Regions from separate parts of the Acidovorax sp. GW823-FHT02H02 genome, predicted to be linked through region 1. Evidence: riboswitches for the same ligand, from Rfam matches in the RefSeq annotation. Region 1 holds a riboswitch; each other region holds the start of a gene.
The links. A riboswitch is a leader RNA that binds a small molecule or an ion and turns the genes downstream of it on or off. The one in region 1 is predicted to bind glycine.
Positions count from the first base shown of each region.

Region 1 (4,243 bases):
GGCTCCATCGTGGGTAGCGGCACCGTCAGCAACAAGGGCGTGGAGCAAAACGGCCGCACCGAATGGCCCAAGGGCTACAGCTGCATCGCCGAAAAACGCTGCATCGAGACGATTCAGGACGGCAAGCCCACCACGGAGTTCATGAAGTTCGGCGACACCATCCGCATCGAGGTCAAGGGCAAGGACGGCGCCAGCATCTTCGGTGCGATCGACCAGGCCATTGCATCGCCCGTGGGCGGCTGAGAACAGCAAAATATGCAGCAAGAAATGGCTACAGCGCTTATTTTACAAATGCTAATAGCTATTGTTTCAGGAGTAAAACCGCGTCTTGCGCAACCGTGCTGACGCCGCTGACGTAAGGGTTTTGACCGAGGTGACAGGGGTGCCGGCGGCTTCGCGCGGACAATGAACAGTCCGTCTGCCGGGCTTGCTGGTCTGGCGGTTTTTTCCATCATTGCCCTGCGTTCCCGCCGCCTGCCAGACCATCCGGCGCGGCAAGGGGCGCGGTGAGCCAACATTCCATTGCCATGCTGAACTTCGACTTCCACAACCCCACCCACATCGTTTTCGGCCAGGGCCGCATCGCCGACCTGGCCAAGCTGGTGCCCGCAGCGGCCAAGGTGCTGATCCTGGTGGGCGGTGCCAGTGCTGAAAAAACCGGCACCCTGGCCGAGGTGCGCGCCGCGCTGGGCGAGCGCACCCACGCCACCTTCAGCGGCATCGAGCCCAACCCGAGCTTTGAAACCTCGATGAAGGCCGTCGAGCAGATCCGTGCCGGCGGGTTCGACTTTCTGCTGGCCGTGGGGGGTGGTTCGGTGATCGATGCCACCAAGTTCATCGCCGCTGCCGTGCACTTTGAGGGTGATGCCTGGTCCATCCTGGAAAAGCGCGGCCGCAACATCGCCCAGGCCGTGCCATTTGGTGCCGTGCTCACGCTGCCCGCGACGGGCTCGGAGATGAACAACGGCGGCGTCATCACGCACCGCGCCAAGGGCGCCAAGCTGCCGTTCAGCAGCAAGAACACCTTCCCGCTGTTCTCGGTGCTCGACCCCACCAAGACCTACACGCTGCCGCCGCAGCAGCTGGCCAATGGCGTGGTCGATGCGTTCGTGCACACGGTCGAGCAGTACCTGACCTACCCGGTCAACGCACCGGTGCAGGACCGCTTTGCCGAAGGCCTCCTGCAGACGCTGATCGAGATCGGCCCGCGCCTGCTGACGGCGCAGGAGCCCGTGTACGACGACCGCGCCAACCTCATGTGGGCCGCCACCATGGCGCTCAACGGCCTGATCGGCGCCGGCGTGCCGCAGGACTGGGCCACGCACATGATCGGGCACGAACTCACCGCGCTGCACGGCATCGACCACGCCCGCACGCTGGCCATCGTGCTGCCCGCGCTGCTGAATGAGCGCCGGGGCCCGAAGCGCGCCAAGCTGCTGCAGTACGGCGAGCGCGTGTGGGGCATCACCAGTGGCACGGATGACGAGCGCATCACCGCCGCCATTGAACGCACGCGCGCCTTCTTTGAAAGCATGGGCATCGCCACGCGCCTGTCGGGCCATGGCCTGGGCGCGGAGGTGGTGGACACCGTGGTGGCCCAGCTCGAAGCGCATGGCATGGTGCAGCTGGGCGAGCAGCGCGAGATCACGCCCGCCGTGAGCCGCCGCATCCTGGAAGCCGCGCTGTAACCGGCCGGGGGTCGGGATATTGACCTTTTGAACGGGGTTGGTTTTGGCGGGTGATTTAAAGTGAGCGCCTATCCTGCGGGAGAGAGGGGCGCAACCCGCCTCCGCCGAAGGCGCAAACTCCCATCATCGCTCAGGCAAGCCGGACCGCAGGAGACCATCGCCGACTGGAGAGAGGCCGCCGCCCTGCGCAACGCAGGCGGGGGTCCACCGAAGGGGCAGGCTGCCCAGGCAGCCGAAACTCTCAGGTAAAAGGACAGGGGGAGCGGCGCCGCAGGCCCGTCATGGCACGGGTCCTGCCCTAGCCAGAGTTCCCCCTGATGCACCCATCGTCGTCTGTTGCCGCGCCTGCCCCTTCGCCCAAAAAGCACCCGGTCCTGAAATTTCTCGCGGGTTTTTTCCTGGGGTTGGCCGTGGCAGGCAGTGCGGGCGGGGCCTATGTGCTGCACATGGTGTGGCAGCAGCTGCCGGAGGTGGACCACCTGGCCGACTACGATCCCATGCTGCCGATGCGCATCTATGCCAGGGACGGCACGCTGCTGGCGGAATATGGCGAGGAGCGCCGGGAATTCGTGCCGATAGGGCAGATCCCGCTGCAGATGCGCCAGGCGCTGCTGGCCATCGAAGATGCCCGCTTTTATGAGCATGGCGCGGTGGACTTCACCGGGCTGGCACGCGCTGCGCTGCGCAATGTGGTATCGGGGGAGCATGCCCAGGGGGCCAGCACCATCACGATGCAGGTGGCGCGGGTGTTCTTTCTGAGCCGCGTCAAAACCTACAGCCGCAAGCTCATGGAAGTCTTGCTGGCCTACAAACTCGAAGCCACCTACAGCAAGGACAAGATCCTGGAGCTGTACATGAACCAGATCTATCTGGGCGAGCGTGCCTACGGCTTTGCTGCCGCGGCGTCGGTGTACTTCGACAAGACACTGGGCGAGCTGACGGTGGCCGAAGCCGCCGTGCTGGCCGGGCTGCCCAAGGCGCCGTCGGCCTACAACCCCGTTGTGAACCGCGAGCGCGCCATCATCCGCCAGCAGTACATTCTGCAGCGCATGCACGAACTGGGCTATCTGGATGCGCCCGCCTACCAGGAGGCGCGGACACAGGCGCTGACGCTGCGAACGCAATACCGTTCCATCGAGCCGGCAGCCGCCTTTGCCGTGGAACAGGCCCGCAAGATGGTGCTGGAGCAGTACGGTGAAGAGGCGTATGCGCTGGGCCTGGATGTCGTCACCACCCTCAGCGTTCCCGCGCAGCGCGCGGCCACGCGTGCGCTGCGCGCGGGCATTCTGGGCGCGCAGGATGCCCGCGGCTATGCCGGCCCCGAGGGGCGCATCCAGGGCGCTGTGCCGTCCGACGAACCCAAAGCCCTGCGCGCCGCGCTGGCGCCCTACCGCGACAGCGGGGAACTGCGTGCCGCCCTGGTGCACGCGGCGTCCGAGGCCGAGGGCATTGCCGCGTGGCTGCGCGATGGCACGCAGGTGCGGATACCGCGCAGCCGGCTCAGCGCCAGCGCGCGTGCCGCCCTCAAGCCCGATGCGCCAGCGCGGCGGCGCATTGCGCCGGGCGCGGTGATTCGCGTCGTGGCCGACGTCCGCGAACGATGGAATTTAGGCCAGTTGCCGGGCATGGAGGGCGCGCTGGTCTCCATGGACACGGAAACCGGCGACATCCTGGCGCTCACGGGGGGCTTCGACTACGCCTTCAACCAGTTCGACCATGCCGTGCAGGCCTATCGCCAGCCGGGCTCGACCTTCAAGCCGTTCATCTTTTCGGCGGCGCTGGAAAAGGGCTATGCCCCGGGCACCTTGATCGACGATACGCAGCGTGTCGTAACCCCTGCCGCCCGCGGCCGCCCCGCCTGGAGCCCGCGCAACTACGGCGGCAACTACGAGGGTTTCATCACCGCGCGGCGCGGCCTGGTGCGCTCCAAGAACCTGGTGGCCGTCAACCTGATGGACGCGGCCGGGGTTCAGTACGTGCAGGAGTTCGCCACCCGCTTCGGCTTCTTGCCGGAACGCAATCCACCCCGGCTGCCGCTGGCCCTGGGGGCGGGCGCCATCACGCCGCTGCAGCTGACGCAGGCCTATGCCGTGTTTGCCAACGGCGGTACCCTGGTGCAGCCCCGGCTGATCCACCAGGTGAGCGAGCGCGGCGGCGCGGTGCTGTACGCAGCGAACGCGCCATCGCCCCGCGCTACCGTGGTGTCCGAGCGCAATGCCTTCGTGCTGGACAGCATGCTGCGCGACGTGGTGCAGCATGGCACGGGCCGGCGCGCGAAGGCGCTGGGCCGCCCCGATGTGGCCGGCAAGACCGGCACCTCCAACGATGCGCGCGATGTGTGGTTCGCCGGCTATTCGTCGGGCGTGGCCTCTGTCGTGTGGATGGGCTACGACCAGCCGCGCAGCCTGGGCCGGCACACTGGCGGAACCCTGGCCCTGCCCGTGTGGACCGAGTACATGGCCGAGGCGGTGCAGGGGCGCACGCCGGTATCGCGCACCCTGCCGCTGGACCTGATGCGCTTTGGCGAGGACTACGTGTACCCGGAATATGTCTTC
Region 1 covers NZ_JBXAJH010000010.1:97,988-102,230, reverse strand. Annotated here, with positions in the region: gene AC1RDS_RS12405 (fumarylacetoacetate hydrolase family protein) at 1-243, shown strand, start outside; gene AC1RDS_RS12400 (iron-containing alcohol dehydrogenase) at 528-1,688, shown strand; glycine riboswitch at 1,755-1,845, shown strand; glycine riboswitch at 1,853-1,945, shown strand; gene AC1RDS_RS12395 (penicillin-binding protein 1A) at 2,006-4,243, shown strand, end outside.

Region 2 (4,243 bases), on a different contig from region 1:
TCACCCGGGGCATGGGTCTGCTGCGTTTTGTCGGCCTGCAAGACCTGGCCGCGGAACAGGCGCGCAACCTGCCTTATGGCAAACAGCGCTTGCTGGAGATTGCCCGCGCTCTGGCACTCGATCCGCAGTTGCTGCTGCTCGATGAGCCAGCCGCCGGACTCACGGCCCCTGACATCGTGGAACTGATTTCCATCATCAAGAAGATTCGCGATCACGGTGTGACGGTGATCCTGATCGAGCACCACATGGATGTGGTGATGAGCATCTGCGACACGGTATCGGTGCTGGATTTTGGCCAGAAGATTGCCGAAGGCATGCCCGCGGAAGTTCAGGCCGATCCCAAGGTCATCGAGGCGTACCTGGGCGGTGGCGCCGAGACCGTCGTGGCCCAGCCCGCCTGAGCCCGATGCCCCCGAAACGACGATACAAGACGCACAACACATGCTGACCATCCAGAATCTTTCGGCCGGCTACGGCAAGGTACAGGTGCTTCACGGCATCTCCATCGAAGTGCCCAAGGGCAAGGTCGTGACGCTGATCGGCTCCAACGGCGCTGGCAAAACCACCACCATGCGGGCGGTGAGCGGCATGATCGCGCCGACCGCGGGCCAGATCACGCTCAACGGCAAGCGCATTGACGGCCAGGAGGCCTACACCATCGCCAAGCTGGGGCTGGCGCACTCCCCGGAAGGGCGGCGCGTTTTTGCAACCATGACGGTGACCGACAACCTCACCCTGGGGGCTTTTCCCCGCCTGACGGGCAGCCGCCCCCGGGGGGATGTGGCCGGTGATCTGGAGCGGGCTCTGGAGCTTTTTCCGCGCCTCAAGGAGCGCCGCACTCAGCTGGCTGGGACGCTGTCCGGCGGTGAGCAGCAGATGCTGGCCATGGCCCGCGCCATCATGCTCAATCCGGAAGTGGTGTTGCTCGACGAGCCCTCCATGGGCCTTGCGCCCATTCTGGTGGCGGAAGTTTTCCGCATCATTGAGCGCCTCAAGGGGCAGGGTGTCACCATGCTGCTGGTGGAGCAATTTGCGGCAGCCGCCCTGGCGGTAGCCGATTACGGCTATGTGCTGGAAAACGGACGCATTTCCGTGCAAGGCCCGGCGGAGCGCCTGCGCGATGACCCGGCCGTGAAGGCTGCCTACCTCGGCGGCGGCCACTGACGCTGGGTGAGGCTGGCAGTTGGCAGGGGCCAAACTCCCCGCGGCCAGCTGGCACGCCGATAGCATGGCCTGCGTATGCCCCTGGGCAGCGCAGGCTTTTTGATGGGTGCCTGCGGTTGCGCACAGGTGCCGCAGGCGCCCAAGGTCCTCCGCCTTTCAGGCGTTGTTCGCTGCCCGCTGGCTGGGTGCGGTCACGGCCATCTTGTGGCCCGGTGCCGCGCGGTCGGACGTGCCCGTGAAAGCAAAGTCCACCTCGGGTGCCAGCCCGCTCACGATATGGGCCAGCGCCTTGCCCGAGCCGCAGGCATGCGTCCAGCCCAGTGTGCCGTGGCCGGTGTTGAGGAACAGGTTGGCCACTTTGGTCTTGCCGATCAGCGGCACGTTGCTGGGTGTGGCGGGGCGCAGGCCGGTCCAGAACTGGGCCTGGCTGGCGTCGCCCGCGCCGGGGAAGAGCTGCTCCACGCGGCGCACGATGGCCTCGCAGCGCATCGGGTTCAGGTTGCGGTCATAGCCGTTCAATTCTGCCGTGCCGGCAATGCGCAAACGGTCTCCCTGCGCGCTGGTGTAGCGCGAGAACACCAGCTTGAATTCGTCGTCCGTCAGGCTCACCTCGTGGGCCATCGACGCGTTCTTGACCGGCATGGTCACCGAATAGCCCTTGGCTGGGTAGATGGGCAGGCGAATGCCCAGCGGCTGCGCCAGCAGCGGGCTGAACGAGCCCATGGCCAGCACGAAGGCGTCGCCGCGCACGCGCTCGAAGCGGCCCTCGGCATTGGTCAGCTCCACATGGTCGATATGGCCACCGGCCTCGCGCAGCGCCGTGATGTGGTGGCCCATGCGGAATTGCACGCCCGCCGCCGCGCACAGCCGGGCCAGTTCGCGGGTGAACTGGTTGGCATCGCCCGACTCGTCCTCGGCCGTGTAGGTGGCGCCGGCCAGTTGCGGGCGGATGTGGGCGAGGGCTGGCTCGATGCGCACGGCCTCGTCGGCGCTGATGACCTGGCGCTCGCAGCCGAGCTGGCGCATCTGCTCGGCCGGGGCCAGCGCGCCGTCGAACTCCTTGGCGTTGGTATAGAAGTGCAGGATGCCCTGTGTGCGCTGGTCGTACGCGATGCCGGTGGCCGCGCGCAGCTGCTGCAGCACGCTGCGGCTGTAGGTGCCCAGGCGCACGATCTGCTCGATGTTGTGGCGCGTGCGCGCCGGGGTGCAGTTGCGCAAGAACTGCAGGCCCCACAGCCACTGGCGCATGTCGGCACGCAGACGGAACAAGAGCGGTGCATCTTCCTGGCCCAGCCACTGCAGCACCTTGAGCGGCGCGCTGGGGTTGGCCCAAGGCTCGGCATGGCTCACCGAGATCTGGCCGCCGTTGGCAAAACTGGTCTCGGCACCGGGCGTGCCCTGGCGGTCGATCACCGTGACCTCGTGGCCGAGTTGTTGCAGGAAATACGCCGAAGTCACGCCGAGCAGGCCGGCACCTAAAACGATCACGCGCATGATTTTCAAAGCCTTTCTGGGCTCTGGCACTTGACAGGCGTGCGGTAGCAGCTATTGCTTCAATAGCGTACAGCCGGCGCGTCTGCCAAGCTGCCGCTCCCCCTGTCCTTGGTACCTGAGAGATTCACCGCAATCGCCGGCATGGCGCGTGGTTTGCTCCTTCGGTGCGCCACGCGTGTAGGTCGTGGCGGCTCTCCAGACGGCTTTGTTGAATGGTGCAGTACGGAACCTGAGCGTGTATGGGAGTTTGCGCCTTCGGTGAAGCGGACGGTGCCGCTGACTCTCCTGCGAGGCCGATTCTAGGCGGCACTGCGGCGCAAAAGGGGGCTGTGCGCGCTAATGGATGGCAATCGTTGCTGATGCTGGACGGGCGCAGAAACTGGTGCCTCGCCATAATCCGCCAAGCTTTATCCCCAGGATGCCTGCCATGCCCGATACCGCCTTTGATCCCTTTGCCAGCGCGGCCTTGCTCACCATGGCGCGCCAGGGGCGCATGCCCCGGCCGCTCGATCTGCCCGCTGCGCTGCGCCCGTGCAATGCGGCCCAGGCCTATGCCGTGCAGGACGCCGTGGTGCGCGAGCGCGGCGAGATCGCTGGCTGGAAGGTGGGCGCCGCATCGCCCCAGGCGCTGCCCGCGCGCGCGGCGCTCACCCGCGATTCGGTGGCGGTAGCGCCAACCGGGCAGGCCGTGCATTTGCCTGCCGCAGGCTTTGCCGTGATGGGGGTCGAGGCTGAGCTGGTGTACGAGCTGGGTGCCGACCTGCCCGAGCGCACCGCGCCCTACAGCCCGGCCGAGGTGCTGGCGGCCATGGCGTCGGTGCGCGCCGCCATCGAGGTGTGCGACACGCGCTTTGCCGCCTGGGCCCAGCAGGGCGAGTTCAGCCGCCTGGCCGACCAGGCCTGCCATGGCGCATTGGTGGTGGGTTCGGGGCCGGCCGACGTGGCTGCGGTCCAGCCCCTGGTGCAGCCGGTGCATCTGTCCGTCAACGGCACGGTGGCCGTGCAGCACGCCGCCTGGGGCAACCCGGCGGGCGACCCGCTGCGGCTGCTGGTGTGGCTGGCCAACGAGGGCGCGCGCAGCCTGGGCGGCCTGCGTGCGGGCCAGTGGGTGACCACGGGCTCGTGCACCGGCACCGTGCTGGTGGCGCCGGGCACGGTGGTGGTGGCCGACTTCCCGGGCCTGGGCCACGCCGAGCTGCACCTGGTCTGATTCCTTTTCCAAACCCTCCGTGTCGTCGTTGCTTCGCCTTGCCGTGCTGCAGCACTGTCTGCGGCTTCGCTCGTGCCCATGCAAGCAGCCGGGGCGTGCCATCGCCCGATTTCACTCCAACCCTTTGGGCAAGGTGCTTGTGCGACCCCGAAAAGATCTTGAACGGGTTCTTCGACACGAATGATTTGGGAAAGGAATGACCCCCCGGGGAAACCGCAGGGGGCCGCCTGCGCCGCAAGATCAGTTGCGGCGCGGGTTGTCGGGCTGGCGGTCGTGGCGGTTGGGCACGCCATCGCCATCGCGGTCGTACCGGTCGTAGCGGTTGGCTGCACCGTCCCGGTCACGGTCCCAGCCGCCGCGCTGCATGGCCCAGCG
Region 2 covers NZ_JBXAJH010000008.1:111,749-115,991, forward strand. Annotated here, with positions in the region: gene AC1RDS_RS10725 (branched-chain amino acid ABC transporter ATP-binding protein/permease) at 1-401, shown strand, start outside; gene AC1RDS_RS10730 (ABC transporter ATP-binding protein) at 442-1,164, shown strand; gene AC1RDS_RS10735 (D-amino acid dehydrogenase) at 1,321-2,658, opposite strand; glycine riboswitch at 2,751-2,867, opposite strand; gene AC1RDS_RS10740 (2-keto-4-pentenoate hydratase) at 3,086-3,868, shown strand; gene AC1RDS_RS10745 (YXWGXW repeat-containing protein) at 4,109-4,243, opposite strand, start outside.
Region 2: linked by a shared signal. The riboswitch ahead of AC1RDS_RS10735 (D-amino acid dehydrogenase) and the one ahead of AC1RDS_RS12395 (penicillin-binding protein 1A) in region 1 are both predicted to bind glycine.

Region 3 (4,243 bases), on a different contig from region 1:
GGTTTCGCTGAGCAACGCGTCGAGCTGGCTGGCATCGCTGAGCTTGACCTTGAAGAACCAGCCGGTATTGAGCGGGTCTGAATTGGCCAGCGAAGGGTCGGCACGCAGGGCTTCGTTCACTTCGACGATCTCGCCCGAGACAGGCATGTACACATCGGCCGCGGCCTTGACCGACTCGACCACGCCCGCCACGTCGCCCTGGGCAAACGTGGTTCCCACGGCGGGCAGGTCGACGAACACCACATCGCCCAGGGCATCCTGGGCATGCACGGTGATACCTACCACGGCCGCATTCGCGTCGGCGGCGTTGATCCATTCGTGGTCTTTGGAGAATTTGACGGTCATGGGAAAGCTCCTCAAGCAGCTAGAAGATAAAAAAGAAAGGAATCTGCAATGTAGCGGGCGCAGGCGCGGTTGGGGTGCCGCGCCGCGCAAAATTAGCCGCGGTAGTAATTGGCGGGCACAAACGGCATGGCGCGCACTTCCATGGGCACGGCCTTGCCGCGCACCATGGCGTTCACCCGCGTGCCGATGGCGGCAAAGGCGGGGGCCACATAGCCCATGGCCACGGGTTCGTTCACCGTGGGGCCCAGCAGGCCGCTGGTCACTTCGCCAATCTTCTGGCCGTCGGCACTCTGCAATTCGGTGTGCTCGCGCACGGGCACGCGCTCCAGCGCGACCAGGCCCACGCGTTTGCGCGCGAGGCTGGCGGGGTTGTCGATCTGCGCAAGCACCTTGTCGGCACCAGGAAAGCCGCCCGCGCGCGCGCCGCCGGTGCGGCGCACCTTCTGGATGGCCCAGTTCAGGCTGGCTTCGGGCGGCGTGGTGGTGGTGTCGAGGTCGTTGCCGTACAGGCACAGGCCCGCTTCCAGGCGCAGCGAGTTGCGCGCGCCCAGGCCAATGGGTTTGACTTCGGGCTGGGCCAGCAGGGCGCGTGCCAGGGTCTCGGCCTGTGCGGCGGGCACCGAGATCTCGAAGCCGTCTTCGCCCGTGTAGCCGCTGCGTGTCACGAAGCAGTCGCAGCCTGCGATGGAAAAATCGCCACCCGTCATGAACACCAGCTTTTCAATGCCCGGGGCCAGGCGCGACAGGGCGGTGACGGCCTGGGGACCCTGCAGCGCCAGCAGCGCGTGGTCGGGCATGGGCACCACGTCGCAGCGCTGGCCGATGCGGGCCTGGATGTGGGCCATGTCGCCCACCTTGCAGGCGCCGTTGACGATGACAAAGAGTGCGTTGTCGGCCACACGGAAGAACATCAGGTCGTCGATGATGCCGCCCTCGTCATTGAGCAACAGGCCGTAGCGCTGCTTGCCCACGGGCAGGTCGATCACATCGACGGGCACCAGGCTCTCGAACGCGGCGGCGGCATCGGGGCCGACCAGCTTGAGCTGGCCCATGTGCGATACATCGAACAGCCCTGCGGCCTGGCGCGTGTGCAGGTGCTCGGCCATGAGGCCTGCGGGGTACTGCACGGGCATGGAATAACCGGCAAACGGCACCATGCGGGCGCCCAGTTCAATGTGCAGGGCGTTCAGGGGCGTGATGAGCAGGGCGGTGGCAGGTGCGGACATAAGAGCTCCAGGGCAAATGGGGGCCGCGGCACGAATGCCACGCGATTTGCCCTGCTGTCCGCTTTACCTGAGAGATTCACCGCGGCACCCTGGCTGGCCGCGCGGCTTGCTCCTTCGGTGGATGGCCTGCACCTGCAGTGCGGACATCTCTCTCCAGCAAGGGAACGCCCGCATCGCTGCGGGCGCTTGTCAGTCCTTTTGCCTGAGCGTTCGGCTGATGCCTGCGCCTTCGGCGGCCCTTTTGCATGGTGCATGCGGGGCTCTCTCCTGACAATCGAGCGATTCTACCGTTACTTGGCGTACACCAGGTCACGCAGGAACAGCGAAAGCGAGGGCACATAAGTGATGACCATCAGGCATACCAGGATCACCCCCACGAAAGGCAGCAGGTGCTGGATGATGCGGTCCAGCGAGATGCGCGCCACCGTACATGCGGCAAACAGGTTCACGCCAAAGGGCGGTGTGATCATGCCCATGGCCAGGTTCACCACCATGATGAGGCCGAAGTGCACCGGGTCCACGCCGAAGTGCAGGGCCACGGGCGCCAGGATGGGCGCCAGCACGATGATGGCCGCGCTGGTCTCGATGAACATGCCAATGAAGAACAGCGCCGCATTCACGCCCAGCAAGAACAGGGCAGGGGATTGCAGCACCGCCTCCAGCCAGCGGCCGATGGCATCGGGCACGCCCGCGCGGGTGATGAGGAAGGCAAACAGCCCGGCGTTGGCAATGATGAACATGATCACCGCTGACGAGAGGGCCGACTTGCGCAGGATGGCGAACAGGTCCGCCAGGCGAATCTCGCGGTAGATCACCACACCCACCACCAGCGCATAGAACACGGCCACGGCCGAGGCCTCTGTGGGCGTGAATACGCCGCCGTAGATGCCGCCCAGGATGATCACGGGCATCAGCAGCGCCCAGCCGGCCTGCAGCGTGGCACGGCCCATGGGCATGCGGCCATCGCCATCGTTCTTGCCCCAGCCCTTGTATTTGCAGTAGGCCCACACGAACAGCATCAGCGCGCCACTGATCAGCAGTCCCGGGCCAAAGCCGGCGATGAACAGCTCGCCAATCGACACCTCGGCACTCACGCCGTACAGGATGAGCGGAATGGAAGGCGGGATGATCACGCCCAGTTCGGCGCTGGTGGCCTGCAAGGCCGCTGCGTAGCTGGTGGGGTAGCCATGCTTGATGAGCGCCGGGACCAGGATGGCGCCGATGGCGAACGTGGTGGCCACCGACGAACCCGACACCGCCGCGAAGATCATGCAGGTGAGCACGCAGGTCATGGGCAGGCCGCCCTGCACGCCGCCGACGATGCTCTTGGCAAACTCGACCAGGCGGCGCGAGATGCCGCCGGTTTCCATGAGGTTGCCCGCGAGGATGAAGAAGGGAATGGCGGCCAGCGGAAACTTGTTGATCGAGGCGAACATTTCCTTCACCGAGATCAGCATGTTGGCGTTCGCAACCTGTATGCCCAGGATGGACGCGAGGCCGATGGAAACGGCCACGGAAACGGTGAGTGCAAAGCACAGCACCATGGTGGAAATCATGGTGGCGGTCATTGCGCTGTCTCCAGTTCCATCCGCAGGGGGTCGATGAGGTTGCCGATGATGCCGACGACGCAAAAGAGGCCGCCCACCGGCATGGCCAGATAGGCCCAGAACATCGACACCGACTCCAGTCCGGCCATGCTCTGCACGCCGCCGCGCTGCGCGTAATCCCAGCCCCACCAGATGATGACGCCGATCAGGGCCAGTGCCGCCAGCGCCACCACCCAGTCGAGCACGCGGCGAATGCGTGGCGGGCTCCAGCGGTAAAGCACGTCCACGCTCACCATCGCCCCCTGGCGGAAGGCGGCGGGGATGGCCAGAAACACCATCCAGATCAGGCTGAAACGGATCAACACCTCGGTCCATTCTGCGGGCTGCTCGAACACGAAGCGCATCAGAATCTGGAACATGCCCAGCGCAGAGGCCACGGCCAGCATGGCGCAGGCGGCCAGCATGGCGCTGAACGTGGCCCAGCGCTCAAAGGTCAGAAAAGCATTTTTCATGAATGAAAACGCCCGCTGGCGCAATACCGGCGGGCGCTGATAGCTAGTGAAAATAGATCGACAAGAAGATTATTTGTAATCGCGGATCTTGTCGAGCGCGGCCTTGCCGAACTGCTTTTCAAACTCGGCGTTGACAGGGGCCAGCGTCGCCACGAACTTGGCTTTGTCGATGGTGTCGATCACTGTCATGCCCTTGGCGCGCAGGTCGGCCACGCCCTTGGCATCGTCTTCGTCCACGCGCGCCCGGTTGGCCTTGGTGCCTTCCTTGGCGGCATCCAGAAAGGCCTGCTTGTCGGCCGCGCTGAGCTTGTCAAAAGCCGCCTTGTTCATCACGAAGATGCAGGGCGAATACACATGGCCGGTGAGCGTGAGGTGCTTTTGCACCTGGTCGAACTTGGCCGAGATGATGACGGGCAACGGGTTTTCCTGGCCGTCCACGGTGCCTTGCTGCAGGGCCGTGAACACCTCGGGGAACGCCATGGGCGTGGTGATGATGCCAAAGCCCTTGTAGGCGGCGATGTGCACGGGGTTCTCCATGGTGCGCATCTTCAGGCCCTTGAGGTCGCCCGGCTCCTTCACGTCGCGCTTGCTGTTGGTCATGTGGCGAAAGCCG
Region 3 covers NZ_JBXAJH010000003.1:201,604-205,846, forward strand. Annotated here, with positions in the region: gene gcvH (glycine cleavage system protein GcvH) at 1-345, opposite strand, end outside; gene gcvT (glycine cleavage system aminomethyltransferase GcvT) at 438-1,571, opposite strand; glycine riboswitch at 1,616-1,738, opposite strand; glycine riboswitch at 1,752-1,851, opposite strand; gene AC1RDS_RS04530 (TRAP transporter large permease) at 1,862-3,139, opposite strand; gene AC1RDS_RS04535 (TRAP transporter small permease) at 3,136-3,630, opposite strand; gene AC1RDS_RS04540 (TRAP transporter substrate-binding protein) at 3,700-4,243, opposite strand, start outside.
Region 3: linked by a shared signal. The riboswitch ahead of gcvT (glycine cleavage system aminomethyltransferase GcvT) and the one ahead of AC1RDS_RS12395 (penicillin-binding protein 1A) in region 1 are both predicted to bind glycine.